One region of the Duganella sp. FT27W genome, then DNA from elsewhere that is predicted to be linked to it. Evidence: predicted binding sites of a transcription regulator. Region 1 holds the regulator's gene; each other region holds the start of a gene.

Region 1 (4,781 bases):
GCATTCGATGTTCAGGCAGATGTAGTGTGCTTTGGCCAGTTTCTGGATCGAGTAAGCCATCTGACGACGGCCCCAATCTTCAACACGGTGCACGGAGCCACCGCGGGTCGTTACAGTGGTTTTGTAACGTTCGATCATCGCGGGCACTTGCTCGCTCTGGTCCGGGTGGACGATAAATACGATTTCGTAGTGACGCATGAAAACTCCCTTAAGGACTTGTGAATATAGCCCACCCTGGCGTCAAGACAGGTGTGGGAAGAGGTAAGCCCGCGACTATAGCAGCTTTTTCAGCGGAACGCCAGCATGGTGTTGCCGGTGCTACAGTGCGATTTTCTTGTCCTGGGAACACGATCATGAAGCATCTGATTGCACTTGCAGCGCTGCCCGCCCTGCTGTTCTCTCCGCCCGGTCTGGCTGCTGCACCGCACGAAGCGGCGCCCATCAAGACCCGCGCCTACAGCACCCCTGCCCTGCTGTTCGCGCTGCGCACCGACACCCAGACCCTGGCGCGCCTCACGCCCGTGCTCGACCCCAGCTTCGATTTCGTGCCCGGCCCGCGCGAAGATGCGCGCCAGGGCAATGGCTACCGCCACCTGGGCGACTTGGCCCTGACCGTCCGCACCGGCGATGGCGCGCAGCGCTCCTACACCTCGTTCGAGGCGCGCCGGCCGATCCGCATACTGCCCGCAGGCCGGGCGCTGGCCGCTGCCGACATCAGCGCCAGCATGGGCGCCGAGATGGGCGCCAGCGCACCGCTGGCGGTGGAACGGCGCTGGCTCAACGAACGCGGCACGCTGGTGCTGCGCTTTACGCTGATCAACCGGGGCCGGCAACCGGTGCAGGTGGTGTCCGCCAGCATGCCGATTGTGTTCGAGCAGCATGGTTTCGGCGCCACTGCCGAGGAACGGCAGGCCAGCAGCAGCACCGTCAAGCCGCGCCCGGGCGCGCTGGGCTCGGTGGAAGTGGCGCGCGCGAACGGCCAGGCACCGGCGCTGCGGCTGCAACCGGACGGCCGCACCCGGCTCGATAGCTGGCAAGACATGCCAAGCGGGCAACTGCAGGGCGAACAGTACGCCAGCTGGGTCACCAGCGGGTTTACCCTCAAACCGGGCGCCAAACGTGACATCGGCGTGCGATTCGTGATCCAGCCGCAAGGGGCAACGCGCTGATTTCTCATAGGGGAGCGCGACAAACTCCCCTGTGCAACAACTTTTTTCACATTATTTCGCTCAAAGCAAGAAATTCCCTTGCATTGGCGGTCATACTGTACAAAAATACAGACTGTCTATATACACAGCCCATTTTTTACTGACCACGCCCATGATCAAGCTCACCGCACGCCAGGAACAAATTCTCAATCTGATCAAGGACGCCATCGAAAACACCGGCTTCCCGCCCACGCGCGCCGAGATTGCCAACGAACTGGGCTTCAAGTCGGCCAACGCCGCCGAGGAACATTTGCAGGCGCTGGCGCGCAAGGGCGCGATCGAAATCGCTGCCGGCACCTCGCGCGGCATCCGCCTGCTCGGTGTGCATGCCGAACCCTCGACGTCCAAAATGCCTGCCGCGCTGATGATGTCGCTGCCGCTGATCGGCCGCGTGGCTGCCGGTTCGCCGATTCTGGCGCAGGAAAACCTGGAAGCGAGCTACAACGTCGATCCGGCCATGTTCTCGGCCAAGCCCGACTACCTGCTCAAGGTGCGCGGCGAATCGATGCGCGACGCCGGCATCATGGATGGCGATTTGCTGGCCGTGAAAAAAATCGACAGCGCCAAGAATGGCCAGATCGTGGTGGCGCGTATCGGCAACGAGGTAACGGTCAAGCGCTATCGCAAGACGGGGTCGCTGGTGGAACTGCTGCCGGAAAACCCGGAGTTCAAGATCATCAAGGTCGATCCCGAGGCGGACGAGTTTGCACTGGAAGGCCTGGCAGTAGGCCTGATGCGCACCTGGCACTAAAAAATATGGACCGCCGCGGCGGTCCATTGTTTTAACAACCTTCCAGCGCGCAGCTGAAGTCTTCCAGCAGGTCGTCCTCATCCTCGATGCCGACCGACACCCGTATCAGCGACTCCGCAATCCCCATCGATGCACGCCGTTCGGCGCCCATTTCAAAGAAGATCGTGTGCGCCACCGGGATGATCAGGGTGCGCGTGTCACCAAGGTTCGACGCCGGGATCGCCAGCTTGAGGCGATTGAGGAAGTCGAAGCAATCGATGCCATCTTTCAGCTCAAAGCTCAGCAGCGAACCGTGCTTGCGGAACAGCTCGGCGCTGATGCCATGCTGGGGATGCGACGCCAGGCCCGGGTAGTACACCGCCGCCACCCGCTCGTCCGATTCCAGCAATGTGGCCAGCGCCAGCGCGTTGCTGCTGGTGCGTTCCATGCGCAGCGCCAGGGTTTCGGCGCCGACGGCAATGTGGTGCGCCGCCTCGGGCGCCAAGGACGAGCCGAAGTCGCGCAGCGCCTTGGCGCGGATTTGCGCCAGGCCCCATTGCACCGGCTGCGCCTTTTTATAGTTCTCGTAGATGTTGGGGAACCGGGTCCAGTCGTACGCGCCGGTGTCGGTCAGGCTGCCGCCGAGTGCATTGCCGTGGCCGCCGATCGACTTGGTCAGCGCATTGACCACCAGGCCGGCACCGACCGATTTCGGCCGGAACAAATACGGCGTGGTCATGGTGTTATCGACCACGTACAGGATGCCGCGCGCCTGGCACAGTTCACCAATGCGCTTGAGGTCCGCCACCTGCGTGCGCGGGTTGGCGATGGTTTCGACAAACACCACGCGGGTGTTGTCGGTGATCGCCGCCTCGACATTGGCAACATCGGTGGCATCGACAAACGACACGCCCACGCCCTGCGCCATGGTGGTTTGCCACAGGCTGTTGGTGTTACCGAACAAGAACGACGACGACACCACGTGGTCGCCGGTGCGCAGCAGCGCCTGGAACACGGCGCCGATCGCGCCCATGCCGGTAGCGAAGCAGATCGTGCCCACGCCCTGCTCCATCTTGTTCACCTTGTCTTCCAGCGCGGCGATGGTCGGGTTGCCCTGGCGACCGTACCGGAAGCCCGGCTCCTTGCCCTGGAATACCGAGGCCAGCTGGCGCGCATCGGCATAACCGAACGCGACCGACGTATGGATCGGCTTGTGCAGCGAACCGTGCTCGATGCCCTTCTGGCGGTCGTTGTGCAGGATGGTGGTGGTGAAACCGTAGTTTTTCTTGTCTGTCATGGACGATCAGCCCTCGGCGGCGGCCAGGTTCAGGTTCAGCTGCGAACGGCCCGCGTCTTCCGGCTTGGCGGCCTTGGTCGGGTTGTTGCGCTCGTTTTCGAGCTTGTCCAGGTACTCGCGGCTGACGTCGCCGGTGATGTACACGCCGTCGAAGCACGACGCTTCAAAGCTGGTCAGCGCCGGGTTGACGTCGGAAATGGCTTGCTTGAGCGCATCGATGTCCTGGTACACCAGGGCGTCGGCGGTGATCTCGCGGCACACTTCTTCCACCGTGCGGCCGTGGGCGATCAGCTCGTCGCGGGTAGGCATGTCGATGCCGTAAACGTTCGGGTAGATCACCGGTGGCGCGGCTGATGCGAAGATCACTTTCTTGGCACCCGAGTCGCGTGCCATCTGCACGATCTCGCGGCTGGTGGTGCCGCGCACGATGGAGTCATCGACCAGCAGCACAACCTTGTCCTTGAACTCGTCAGGAATCGCGTTCAGCTTCTGGCGCACGGATTTCTTGCGTGCCGCCTGGCCTGGCATGATGAAGGTACGGCCGATGTAGCGGTTTTTAATGAAACCTTCGCGGTATTCCTTGCCCAGTGCCAGCGCCAGCTGGATTGCTGCCGGACGCGACGAATCGGGAATCGGCATGACGACGTCGATATCGTCGGCCAGGCCTTCGCGCACGATTTTCTTGGCCAGGTACTCGCCCATTTTCAGGCGGGTGCTGTACACCGAAGCGCCATCGATGACGGAGTCGGGACGGGCCAGGTACACGAATTCGAACACGCACGGATTGAGCGACGGATTGTCGGCGCACTGGCGCGTGTGCAGTTGCTTGTCGTTGTCGATGAACACTGTTTCGCCGGGCGCGATGTCGCGCACGAAGCGGAAGCCCATGCCTTCGAGCGCCACCGATTCGGAGGCGATCAGGTATTCGTTGCCCTGCTCGGTTTCATTGATGCCCAGGCACAGCGGACGGATGCCGTACGGATCGCGGAAGGCCAGCAAACCGACGCCGGCGATTTGCGCCACGGCAGCATAGCCGCCGCGCACGCGGCGCATCAGCACGGTAACCGCCTGGAAAATGGTTTCGGCATCGATCGAGATATCGACCGTGGCCTTCTGGATTTCGTGTGCTAGCACGTTGAGCAACACTTCCGAATCGGAATCGGTGTTGATGTGGCGGCGATCGTTCTTGAACATCTCTTCCTTGAGCTGTTCCCAGTTGGTCAGGTTGCCGTTGTGGGCCAGGGTGATGCCGAACGGTGCGTTGACGTAGAACGGCTGCGCTTCTTCCTCGCTTGACGAACCGGCGGTCGGGTAACGGCAGTGGCCGATGCCCGAGTTGCCTTGCAGCGTACGCATATTGCGGGTACGGAACACGTCGCGCACCAGGCCGTTGGCCTTGTGCATGGCGAACATGCTGCTGTGATTGGTAGCGATACCTGCCGCGTCCTGGCCGCGATGCTGCAACAGCAGCAGTGCGTCATACAGCAGTTGGTTGACAGGTTGATGGGAGACGACGCCGACGATGCCACACATGTTGATGCTCCTG
Region 2 (4,781 bases), on a different contig from region 1:
CGCTACCCTTTTATTGCATTGCAAGGCCAGTTTACCGAACGGCTGTTGCGCGATATGCACACTTCGTTCCGGGATTTATCGCTGCGACCAGCCAACGAAGTGACCTTCATGACTACGGCGCTGGCCATGGTCCACGCCAACCTCGGCATTACGGTCTGCCTGCCGTACGCCGAGAAAATGGTCGCGCTGTACGGCCTGCACATGCGTCAACTACAGGCGCCAGCACTGACCCGGCGCTTTTTCGTGTACACCCGCAACGCCCGCGCGCTGTCGCCGGCGGCCGACAGTTTTGTTGCGTTTCTCAAGCAATTCGTCGCCGCCCACCCATGGCAAGTATCGTTGCTGTAAAGAATATTTACATTTAATCCAATGACACACTGACAAGCGCCTGTTTATCCTGAGCCGATGAACATCCTGCATATCGACTCCTGCGTGCGCGGCGACCAGTCGCGCTCACGCCAACATACGGCCGCTACCGTGGCCGAACTGATTGCCGCCCACCCGGGCGCCCACATCATCTACCGCGACCTGGCAGCCGCGCCGCTGTCGCACGTGAGCGGCCCGCTGCTGCAAGCGATGAGCCGGCAATGGAACGCCGCCATCCCGATGCATCCCGACCTGCGTGCCGAAGTGCTGCTCAGCGCCGCGCTGCTGCAAGAGTTCATCGAGGCCGACATCGTGGTGGTCGGTGCACCCATGCACAATTATTTCGCGCCGTCGTCGCTGAAGGTGTGGCTGGACCGCTTGCTGCCTTTGCATGATCCGAGTGAAAACGATTGCATGGCTGAAATACAGGTGGTGCTGGTGACGTCCGGCGCGGACGACCCGGCCAGCGCCACGCTAATGCGACACTACGAAGAGCAGTTGCAGGCCGCCTTCGCGTCGATCGGTGTGCGACAATTACAGATCGCGCGCAGCAGCGATTTTGCCGCGCAGGCAGACCGTGCCTGACCTGCTGGCAGTGCCACAGGCGGACACACCACAGCACAGCAAGACCGACATGACAGCAGACACCATCGCCATCAACCAGAAAATGGACCAGTTCGACGGCCACCACAGCGTATGGCTGTTCGGCTACGGTTCGCTGATCTACAAGGCCGACTTTCCCTACCTGCAACGGCGCCCCGCCAGCATCGCCAACTGGACCCGGCGCTTCTGGCAAGGCTCGCACGACCACCGCGGCACGCCCGACGCGCCGGGCCGCGTAGTCACACTGATCGAAGCGCCGGGCGCCATCTGCCACGGCATGGCCTACCTGATCACGCCCGAGGTATTCGCCCATCTCGACCATCGCGAGAAGGACGGTTATTTACGGCTGGCTACGCCGATCAGTTTCGAGGATGAAGAGGCTAACAATGCATCCGAAAGCGTGCTGGGGCTCGTCTACATCGCCACGCCGGACAATCTCGCCTTCATCGGCGAAGCGTCCGAGCGCGACATCGCCGAACATATTGCCCGCTCGGCCGGCCCCAGCGGTCCCAATAGCGACTATCTGAACCACCTGGCCCACGCGCTGCGCGAACTGGGCCGCGACGATCCGCACGTGTTCGAAATCGAGCGGCACCTGGTGGAACTGGCCAGTCGGATGGCGCGGACCTGAGCGGCTAACGCCTGCGGCATCCCCGTAACCGGCCGGCACGCCGACGCAGTCCGCGCACCGTGGCCGCATCCGCGCGGCTCAGAACAAATCCAGTTGGCTGTTGTTGGCCACCCTGGCCCGCGCCCCCAGCGGCGGCACCACCAGTGGTCGCACGAATTGCGAGGCGTCCATGGTGTGGAAGCGGCTGCCCTGCCCCGTCAGCCCCAGCCGCTCGGCAGCAATCTTGAAGCGCTGCCTGATCAGGTCGGCCCACACGCCCTCACCTTTCATGCGCGTGGCGAAGTTGCTGTCGTAGTCCTTGCCGCCGCGCATGTCGCGCACGCGGTTCATCACGCGCTGGGCGCGGTCGGGAAAGTGCGCTTCCAGCCATTGATGGAACAGCGGCGCGACCTCCCACGGCAGGCGCAGCACCGTGTAGTGCGCAGAGACGGCGCCGGCGTCCTTGACCGCCGCCAGCAGGCGCTCGATTTCCGGCTCCGTCACGAACGGGATGATGGGTGCGACGCTCACGGCCACGGGTATGCCAGCGTCGGTAAGCGTGCGGATGGTGCGCAGGCGCCGGGCCGGCGCGGCGGCGCGCGGCTCCAGCGTGCGGGCGATGGCCGGATCGAGCGTGGTGAGCGTGATCGCCACGCCAGCCAGGCGCTGCGCCGCCATGGGTGCCAGGATGTCGATGTCGCGTTCGATCAGCGACGACTTGGTGATCAGTCCCACCGGGTGGTGGCACTCTTGCAGCACTTCGAGCACGCGGCGCGTGAGCTTGCGGTCGCGCTCGCACGGCTGGTAGGCGTCGGTGTTGACGCCCAGCGCGATCGATTCCGGCATGTAGCCGGACTTGGCCAGCTCGCGGCGCAGCATGTCGGGCGCGTTGACCTTGGCGAAAATCTTGCTCTCGAAGTCCATGCCCGGCGACAGGCCCAGGTAGCTGTGCGTGGGGCGGGCAAAGCAGTAAATGCAGCCATGTTCGCAACCACGATACGGATTGAGCGAGACACCGAAAGGCAAGTCCGGCGAAGCATTGCGGCTGAGGATGGACTTGCAGACCTCGTCGATGACCTGGGTTTTCCATGGTGTGGACTCCTCTTCTTCGCGTTGCCAGCCGTCGTCGTACGCCTCGCGCGCATGAACCTCGAACCTGCCCTGCAGATTGGACACGGCGCCACGTCCCTTGTGCGCCTTGAGCGACGGCGGCGGCAGCATTACATGCGATTGGTTATTTTCGTCGTGAGACATGGCTGACCTGAATACTGTATATATAAACAGTATTCTAGGCGCTCGCCCGGACCATATCAAGTTCTAAATCCATCTGTGCACCCCGCCCTGCTTTGGCGCCCCGGCACGAACTGGTATCATGCAGGGCTTCCGGGGGCCAGGCCTCCGCGCGCCTTGCGCGACTCCAACCAATTACACGCCGGAACGCCGCCAAACGCGGCGCGCCGGCATACTCACCGCGAGCAATTGATGAACACACCAAACCAACCGCTGCCGTCTTTTTTCAGCCGCATCTCGATTGCCATCGGCGCCTTTTTTCGCGCCATCTCCGATGCTGAATATGCCGCCCGCCTGACCCGCATGGATGACGCACCCGTCCCCGTTGCCGCGCCCACGCCGATGCCGGTTCCTGTACCAACCCCTGTACCTACGCCCGTCCCAGTACCCGTGCCGACGCCGCTGCCGGTACCGACCCCGGTGCCAGTACCTACGCCTGTCCCGGTACCAACGCCGGTACCCGTCACCGCGCCGGCCCCGGCTCCGGTCACCCTGCGCGTGGCCACGCCCGACGCCGCCCTGCAATTGCTGAGCCTGTTCCAGCGCGAAGCGCGCCTGATCGATTTCACCCAGGAAAACCTGTCCGCCTACTCCGACGCCGACATCGGCGCCGCCGCGCGCGTGGTGCACGAGGGTTGCAGCAAGGTGCTGCGCGAACACTTCACCATCGAAGCCGTGCGCAGCGAAGCCGAAGGCAGCCGCGTGGTGCTGGAACAAGGCTTTGATGCTGCCGCCGTGCGCCTGACCGGCAACGTGGTCGGCCAGGCGCCGTTCCGTGGCACGCTCAGCCATCGCGGCTGGCGCTCGACCGATGTGCGCCTGCCGAAACTGGCTGAAGCGCACGACGCCGCCATCCTGGCCCCAGCGGAGGTGGAACTGTGAGCGATCCACGTTACGCCATCGGCATCGACCTTGGCACCACCCACAGCGCCCTGTCCTATGTAAACCTGCAAGCGAGCGACGGCGAGAAAACCGACCACGGCGTGCTGGCGATTCCCCAGCTGACCGCACCGGGCACGGTGGAAGACCTGCCGCTGCTGCCGTCGTTCCTGTACCTGCCGCACGCCGACGAACTGGCGCCCGGCGAGAACAAGCTGCCCTGGCAGCAGAGCGACGCCGAACTGACCGGTGTGGCCGGTGAAATGGCGCGCAGCCGTGGCGCCACCACGCCGATCCGCCTGGTTTCGAGCGCCAAGAGCTGGCTGAGCCATCCCGGCGTGGACCGCCGCTCGGCGCTGCTGCCGGCCGACGCGCCGGAAGAAGTCACGCGCGTCTCGCCCTTGGCCGCCTCCACCCGCTACCTGGCCCACTTGCGCCAGGCGTGGGAACAGGCGCACCCGGAAGCGCCGTTCAACGAACAGGCGATTACCGTCACGATTCCCGCATCGTTCGACCCCGGTGCGCGCGAACTGACGGCTGAAGCGGCGCGCGCTGCCGGCTACGAAAACCTCACCCTGCTGGAAGAACCGCAAGCAGCCCTGTACAGCTGGATCCAGGGCAGCGAAGGCCGCTGGCGCAAGGAAGTCAAGCCGGGCGACATCATCCTGGTAGTTGACGTGGGCGGCGGCACCAGCGACTTTTCGCTGATCGCCGTGCTGGAACGCGACGGCGTGCTCGAACCGCACCGCATCGCGGTCGGCGACCATATCCTGCTGGGCGGCGACAATATGGACCTGGCGCTGGCGCACCTGGTGGCCCGCAAGCTGGCGGCCACTGGCACCCAGCTCGACGCCTGGCAAATGCGCGCACTGACCTACGGCAGCCGCACCGCCAAGGAAAAGCTGCTGGCCGACGCCAGCATCGAGACCTGGCCGATCGTGGTGCCAAGCCGTGGTTCGAAACTGATCGGCGGCTCGATCCGCACCGAACTCACACGCGCCGAAGTGACCACCTTCATCCTCGACGGCTTCTT
Region 3 (4,781 bases), 130 kb from region 1:
TGCAGCAAGGCGTCGGCATGCTCGACGCGTTCGAAGGTTTCGATGCGCGCGCAAAATTGCAACGGTGGCTTGATCCACTCGAACATTTCCGGCGCCTCGCCATAGGCGCGGTCGAGCGCGGCCAATAAGTCTTTATCGGTGCGCCGCAGCAGCCCTGCGCGCGGCAGCCGGCGCAAGGCGCCCAGGTCGCGCGCGCCGATGTCGGTGAGCCAGCCATGAAACGGTGCGGCGGCCGGGATCAGCTCGCACGGCAGCTGGTTGAGGCGCTGTTGCAGGCGTTCCATCGACGCCACCCGGCGCCCCTTGGGCTGGTCCTTGCGCCGCTCGTTGCGCGCCAGCAGCCAGGCGCCCTCGGCCGTGGGAGCGGCGCCCAGTTGCAGCGTGAAGCCGAGCGCTGCCACGCTGCGCAGCACGCGCAGGCACAACGCATGCGGGCCCTTGAACAGCGTGAGGCTGGCGCTCACGTCCAGCAGCAGCGACCAGTCGGATTGGTACGTGATGTCGGGCGTGTATTGCATCAAGGCGGTGGCAATCGCTTCCAGTGCCAGGTCTTCCTTGTCGGCCGCGCGGTCGAGCAGGATGGTCTGGGGCGCAATGGCCGCCACGCCGCCGCCGCGCATCCCAAGGCGCACGCCGGCCTGCGCGGCCTGGCGCGACATGGTCAGCACCAGGCCGTGCTCGACGACGACCATGGGCGCCGGCTCAGACCAGCACGGTCGTTGCGCTTCGAGCGGCAACAACGGCAGGTGGACGCTTAACATCAGTTTCATGATCGTGGGGGACAGGTTGCAGGGGGATATGCAGCGGTACCGGCATATCGCCGAGGGGAATGAAAAAAGGTTGCTCGCAATGGGGACCCTTGCGCTTGATAATGTCCACCGAAACGCCGCCAGCGGCCGGGCGCAAGGTCATGCGCAGCGGCGACGGCGAAGCGTCGGCTGCCGCCGCGATCGGTCGCAGCAGCCACAGCCAGGTATCGGTGCTTTGCGCGGCCAGGTTGAGCCGGCGCAGCGCTTCGGGCCGTACATTGGCCTGCCACAGCAGCACCGCGCCGCACGAGCCGTTCTTGAGAATTTGTTCGGCCGCCCACAGCGCATCGGCACTGCTGGCAGGTTTAAGCCACAGCAGGTTGCGGTCGTTGACCTGCCAGGCCCGGCACGCCATGGCGTGCGGCAAATAAGGCGGCTGCACCAGCGCCACGCGCTGGCGCGCGGCCAGGCTGGCCAGCACGGGTTTTAATAATTGCATTTCGCCGATGCCGTGTTGCTGCACCAGCAGCTCGATCAGCGCCGAGCGTGGCCAGCCCTGGTTGGGCAGTTCGCGATCGAGCCGGTCGTGCCCGGTGCTGCAAGTGGTGGAGCGCGAAATGGCCAACTCGCTGGCACGCCACACATCGCGCATGGCCAGGCGGCCAGCCTGCGCGGCTGCGGCGGTGATGGGGAGCGGTGGCGTAAGCATGGCTGCACGGGTGGTCGAGAACGAACGTAAAAGGTAAAAATAAACTTGTGCACATGGGCGCACAAAACGAGTTGGTAAATTGATACTGTATGCATGTACAGTATAATCTGCGTTAGCGTTGAGGTGCAAGGTCGATTTTGTTGCGGTGTTTGCGAGATACCCGAAGGTTGGTAATGGTGAACGCTGGACTTGTCCCGCCGCCACTTATGCGTCAGAGTACGCCTTCATCGAAGTTGCAGGAGTTTGCATGCGTTCTCAAAGACAGGAATTTATCTCCAACGGCCTCAAGCTGGCCGCCAAGCTCGATGCGCCCGATGGTGACATTCGCGCGTACGCGCTGTTTGCCCATTGCTTTACCTGCGGCAAGGATGCGATTGGCGCGCACCGGCTGGCGCAAGCGTTGGCTGGGCATGGCATCGCCGTGCTGCGGTTCGATTTTACGGGCCTCGGTGGCAGCGAGGGCGATTTTGCCGATACCAATTTTTCTTCGAATGTGGCCGACCTGGTGGCCGCTGCCGATTTTTTGCGCACGCACCATGAGGCGCCGCAGTTGTTGATCGGCCATAGCCTGGGCGGCACGGCCATGCTGGCGGCGGCCGGGCAGATCGCGGAGGCCACGGCGGTGGTGACGATCGGTTCGCCCAGCGATCCGACCCATATGCCCAGCCTGTTCGGCAGCAAGTACCTGGAACTGATCAGGCAGGAAGGGGAGGCCATGGTGCCGCTGGCCGGACGGCCATTCCGCATCAAGCGCCAGTTTTTCGACGATGCCGAAGGGTATGCGTTGAAACCGAAGATTGCGGGCTTGAAGCGCGCTTTGCTGGTGATGCACGCACCGGGCGACGATACCGTGCCGGTGGCCAATGCCATGGAAATTGTGACTGCCGCCAGGCACCCGAAAAGTTTCGTGTCGCTCGATACCGCCGACCATTTGCTGACCCGGCGCGAGGATGCGGTGTATGTGGCGGACTTGATAGCGGCGTGGAGCCGCCGCTATCTGGCATAGGCTGAAAAACCGGATTCCGGCCTGCGCCGGAATGATGGATTTCAGCCAGCGATTGAGAACTACTCGTCGCCAAATTCCTCGGCCAAATCCTTCCAGCCCTTGCCAGCGGCAAAGGTGTTGAACTCGTCCGGTGCTTCCAGCACCAGCAGTTTGCCTTCCTGCAGCACCGGGTCGCCGGCGGTGAGGGCCGGGCCCTTGTAGCCGACCGTGCGCAGTTGCGCCACCACGGCGTCGATCAGGGACTTGTCCTTGTGCAGGCCACTGACCGAACCGGCAAAGTCCACGTAGACGTCGATTGCGCCATAACCTTCATCGAAGATACGGATCGCCTTGGCGTCGTGGGCACGGCCGGCGCCGTCGGTAGCCTTGAAAGGGCCGCTCAATTGGATATCAGTGTTATTGCTCATAGTGTCCTCAGGTTTGGGCGTTGAGCCATCTTACTTCAACGGCTGCAGAATTGCTTCCAGGCGGTCAGGCGTGCCCTTGATCCGTTCCAGGCGCGGGTACTTCAAACCGTCGTGGTAGTCGATCGCATACGTGGTGTACAGGTTGCCCTTTTTCACCAGCAGCTGGATCGGCTCCTTGCTGTCCTTGGCGGCCGTGATCGCCGCGCGCAGCACCTCGGGCTTGTAGGCGCGGCCATTGACCGCCAGCAAGGTCGAGTTGCCCGACAGGCCAGCCTTGAAGCCGATGCCTTCCCAGATGAACGATTCGAGCTTGCCTTCGGCGCCCACCGAGAAGCCGAGCGAGTACTGGAAGTTGGCCGACTTGCTCAGGTCTTCCTGGGCTTTCAGGAACGGCGTCTGCTTGTCGGTATAGACCAGTTTCCAGCCGGCGCGCGTGAGGCCGTCGAGCGGCGCGCCCGGACCGTGGCTTTCCACGCGGCTGCGCAGGAAGGTGGCCCAGTCGTGCGGCTGCACGGCGTTCAGGGCAGCCACCACGTCGTCGAACGTGTAGTGCTTGGCGACGTTGACGCCGTCATCGACGCCGAAGAAGCCGCGCGCGAAATCGTTGAGCGAGCGCTTGCCGCCCGACAGTTCGCGGATCAGCGTGTCGGCATCTAACCAGATCAGCTGGCCTTCCTGGTAGTAGTCCTCGCCGCGTTGCCAGTTGTTCCATACTTGCGGGCGGCGGGCATTGATGATCGGATCGTACGTGGTGTCCTGCACCGCGCGCCAGCTGCGGCCACGCACGTTGTCGAGGCGGGCGGCCGATGCGGCCAGCAGGTCGCGCGTGTTTTCCGGCTTGATCAGGCCCGAGCGGGCCGCAAGGACGGCGCCCCAGTACTGGGTTTGACCCTCGTACACCCACAGCAGCGAGTTGTCGAGCGGAGTGTTGAAGTTGGGCACGTCTTGGCCGGCTGGGCGGCGGAACTTGCCGTTCCACGAGTGGGCAAATTCGTGCGGCAGCAGTTCACGGCGCGCTTCCCACTTGTTCCAGTCGGTGAAGTAGCCGGCCTTGACGCCGTTCTCGCTCGACTGGTGGTGCTCGCGGCCGATGCCGCCGAATTCGTCGCTGATGGCGAACAGGAAATCGTAGTGCTTATAGTGTTTCGAGTTAAACAGTTTATACGATTGCTGGATCAGCGCGCGGTGCGGGGCGATCTGTTCCGGCGTCGCTTCGAGCTGTTCCGGGCTGTCGGCCACCACGTTCAAATGTACCGGGATTTTTGCGCCCGGATCGAGGTCGATGCGGCGGAAATAACGGCCTGCGAACAGCGGCGAATCGAGGAAGGTTTCGAAGTCGAGCGGCTTGAAGGCGATCTCGTCGCCGTTGCGCGCGGCCGTTTCCAGCGCGGTGCCGAACTGCCAGCCCGGTGGCACGGTCAGGTTGGGCTGGATCGTGATGTTGCGGCTGCGGTAGCCGGCCGGGTAAATCGCCAGCGACTGCCACTGCACGCCGAGGATGTCGTTGGTAAACGTGGTGCGGCCCTGGCTCGCTTCCACCGGCGACAGGTACTGGAATTCGATGTCGATCGCATTGGCGTCGGCCGGCACGTCAACCGTGAAGGCCCAGACGTTGAGCGGGTCGCGGCGCCAGTCGAGCGGCTTGCCGTTCGCGCTCGCTTTGAGACCGGCAAACTGGTTCAGCGCGCCGCTGGGGCCGTGATTGGCCACCACCCATTGCGGGTACAGCAAGGTCAGCTTGCCGGGCTTGGCCGGAATGGTCTGGCGGACGCGGAAGATTTGTTGTGCCGTATTGGAGGCGTCCACTTTGAGGACGATGGTGCCCGGGTAAGGCTGTTCGGAAATCGTGTCGGCCTGGGCGCTGAAGGTAGTAGCGAGCAGGACGGCAAGTACGGCACGGGTGAAAGGCA

Evidence for each region. The regulator LexA, encoded in region 1, represses DNA repair genes until DNA is damaged. The targets are predictions, from matches to a motif close to ACTGTATNNNNATACAGT.
Region 2: the regulator LexA is predicted to act here: its motif matches at 2,847-2,864, upstream of F8197_RS16095 (PA0069 family radical SAM protein).
Region 3: the regulator LexA is predicted to act here: its motif matches at 1,543-1,560, upstream of imuA (translesion DNA synthesis-associated protein ImuA).

Annotation. Positions count from the first base shown of each region.
Region 1 is NZ_WHIV01000002.1:566,739-571,519, forward strand. Features, by position in the region: gene rpsF (30S ribosomal protein S6) at 1-198, opposite strand, end outside; gene F8197_RS08720 (DUF5695 domain-containing protein) at 354-1,169, shown strand; gene lexA (transcriptional repressor LexA) at 1,321-1,959, shown strand; gene F8197_RS08730 (cystathionine gamma-synthase family protein) at 1,991-3,235, opposite strand; gene purF (amidophosphoribosyltransferase) at 3,242-4,768, opposite strand.
Region 2 is NZ_WHIV01000003.1:953,000-957,780, forward strand. Features, by position in the region: gene F8197_RS16080 (LysR family transcriptional regulator) at 1-348, shown strand, start outside; gene F8197_RS16085 (NAD(P)H-dependent oxidoreductase) at 406-951, shown strand; gene F8197_RS16090 (gamma-glutamylcyclotransferase) at 1,001-1,600, shown strand; gene F8197_RS16095 (PA0069 family radical SAM protein) at 1,679-2,833, opposite strand; gene F8197_RS16100 (DUF2760 domain-containing protein) at 3,062-3,751, shown strand; gene F8197_RS16105 (Hsp70 family protein) at 3,748-4,781, shown strand, end outside.
Region 3 is NZ_WHIV01000002.1:699,027-703,807, reverse strand. Features, by position in the region: gene F8197_RS09300 (DNA polymerase Y family protein) at 1-770, opposite strand, end outside; gene imuA (translesion DNA synthesis-associated protein ImuA) at 703-1,458, opposite strand; gene F8197_RS09290 (S9 family peptidase) at 1,706-2,464, shown strand; gene F8197_RS09285 (hypothetical protein) at 2,524-2,871, opposite strand; gene F8197_RS09280 (M61 family metallopeptidase) at 2,902-4,781, opposite strand, start outside.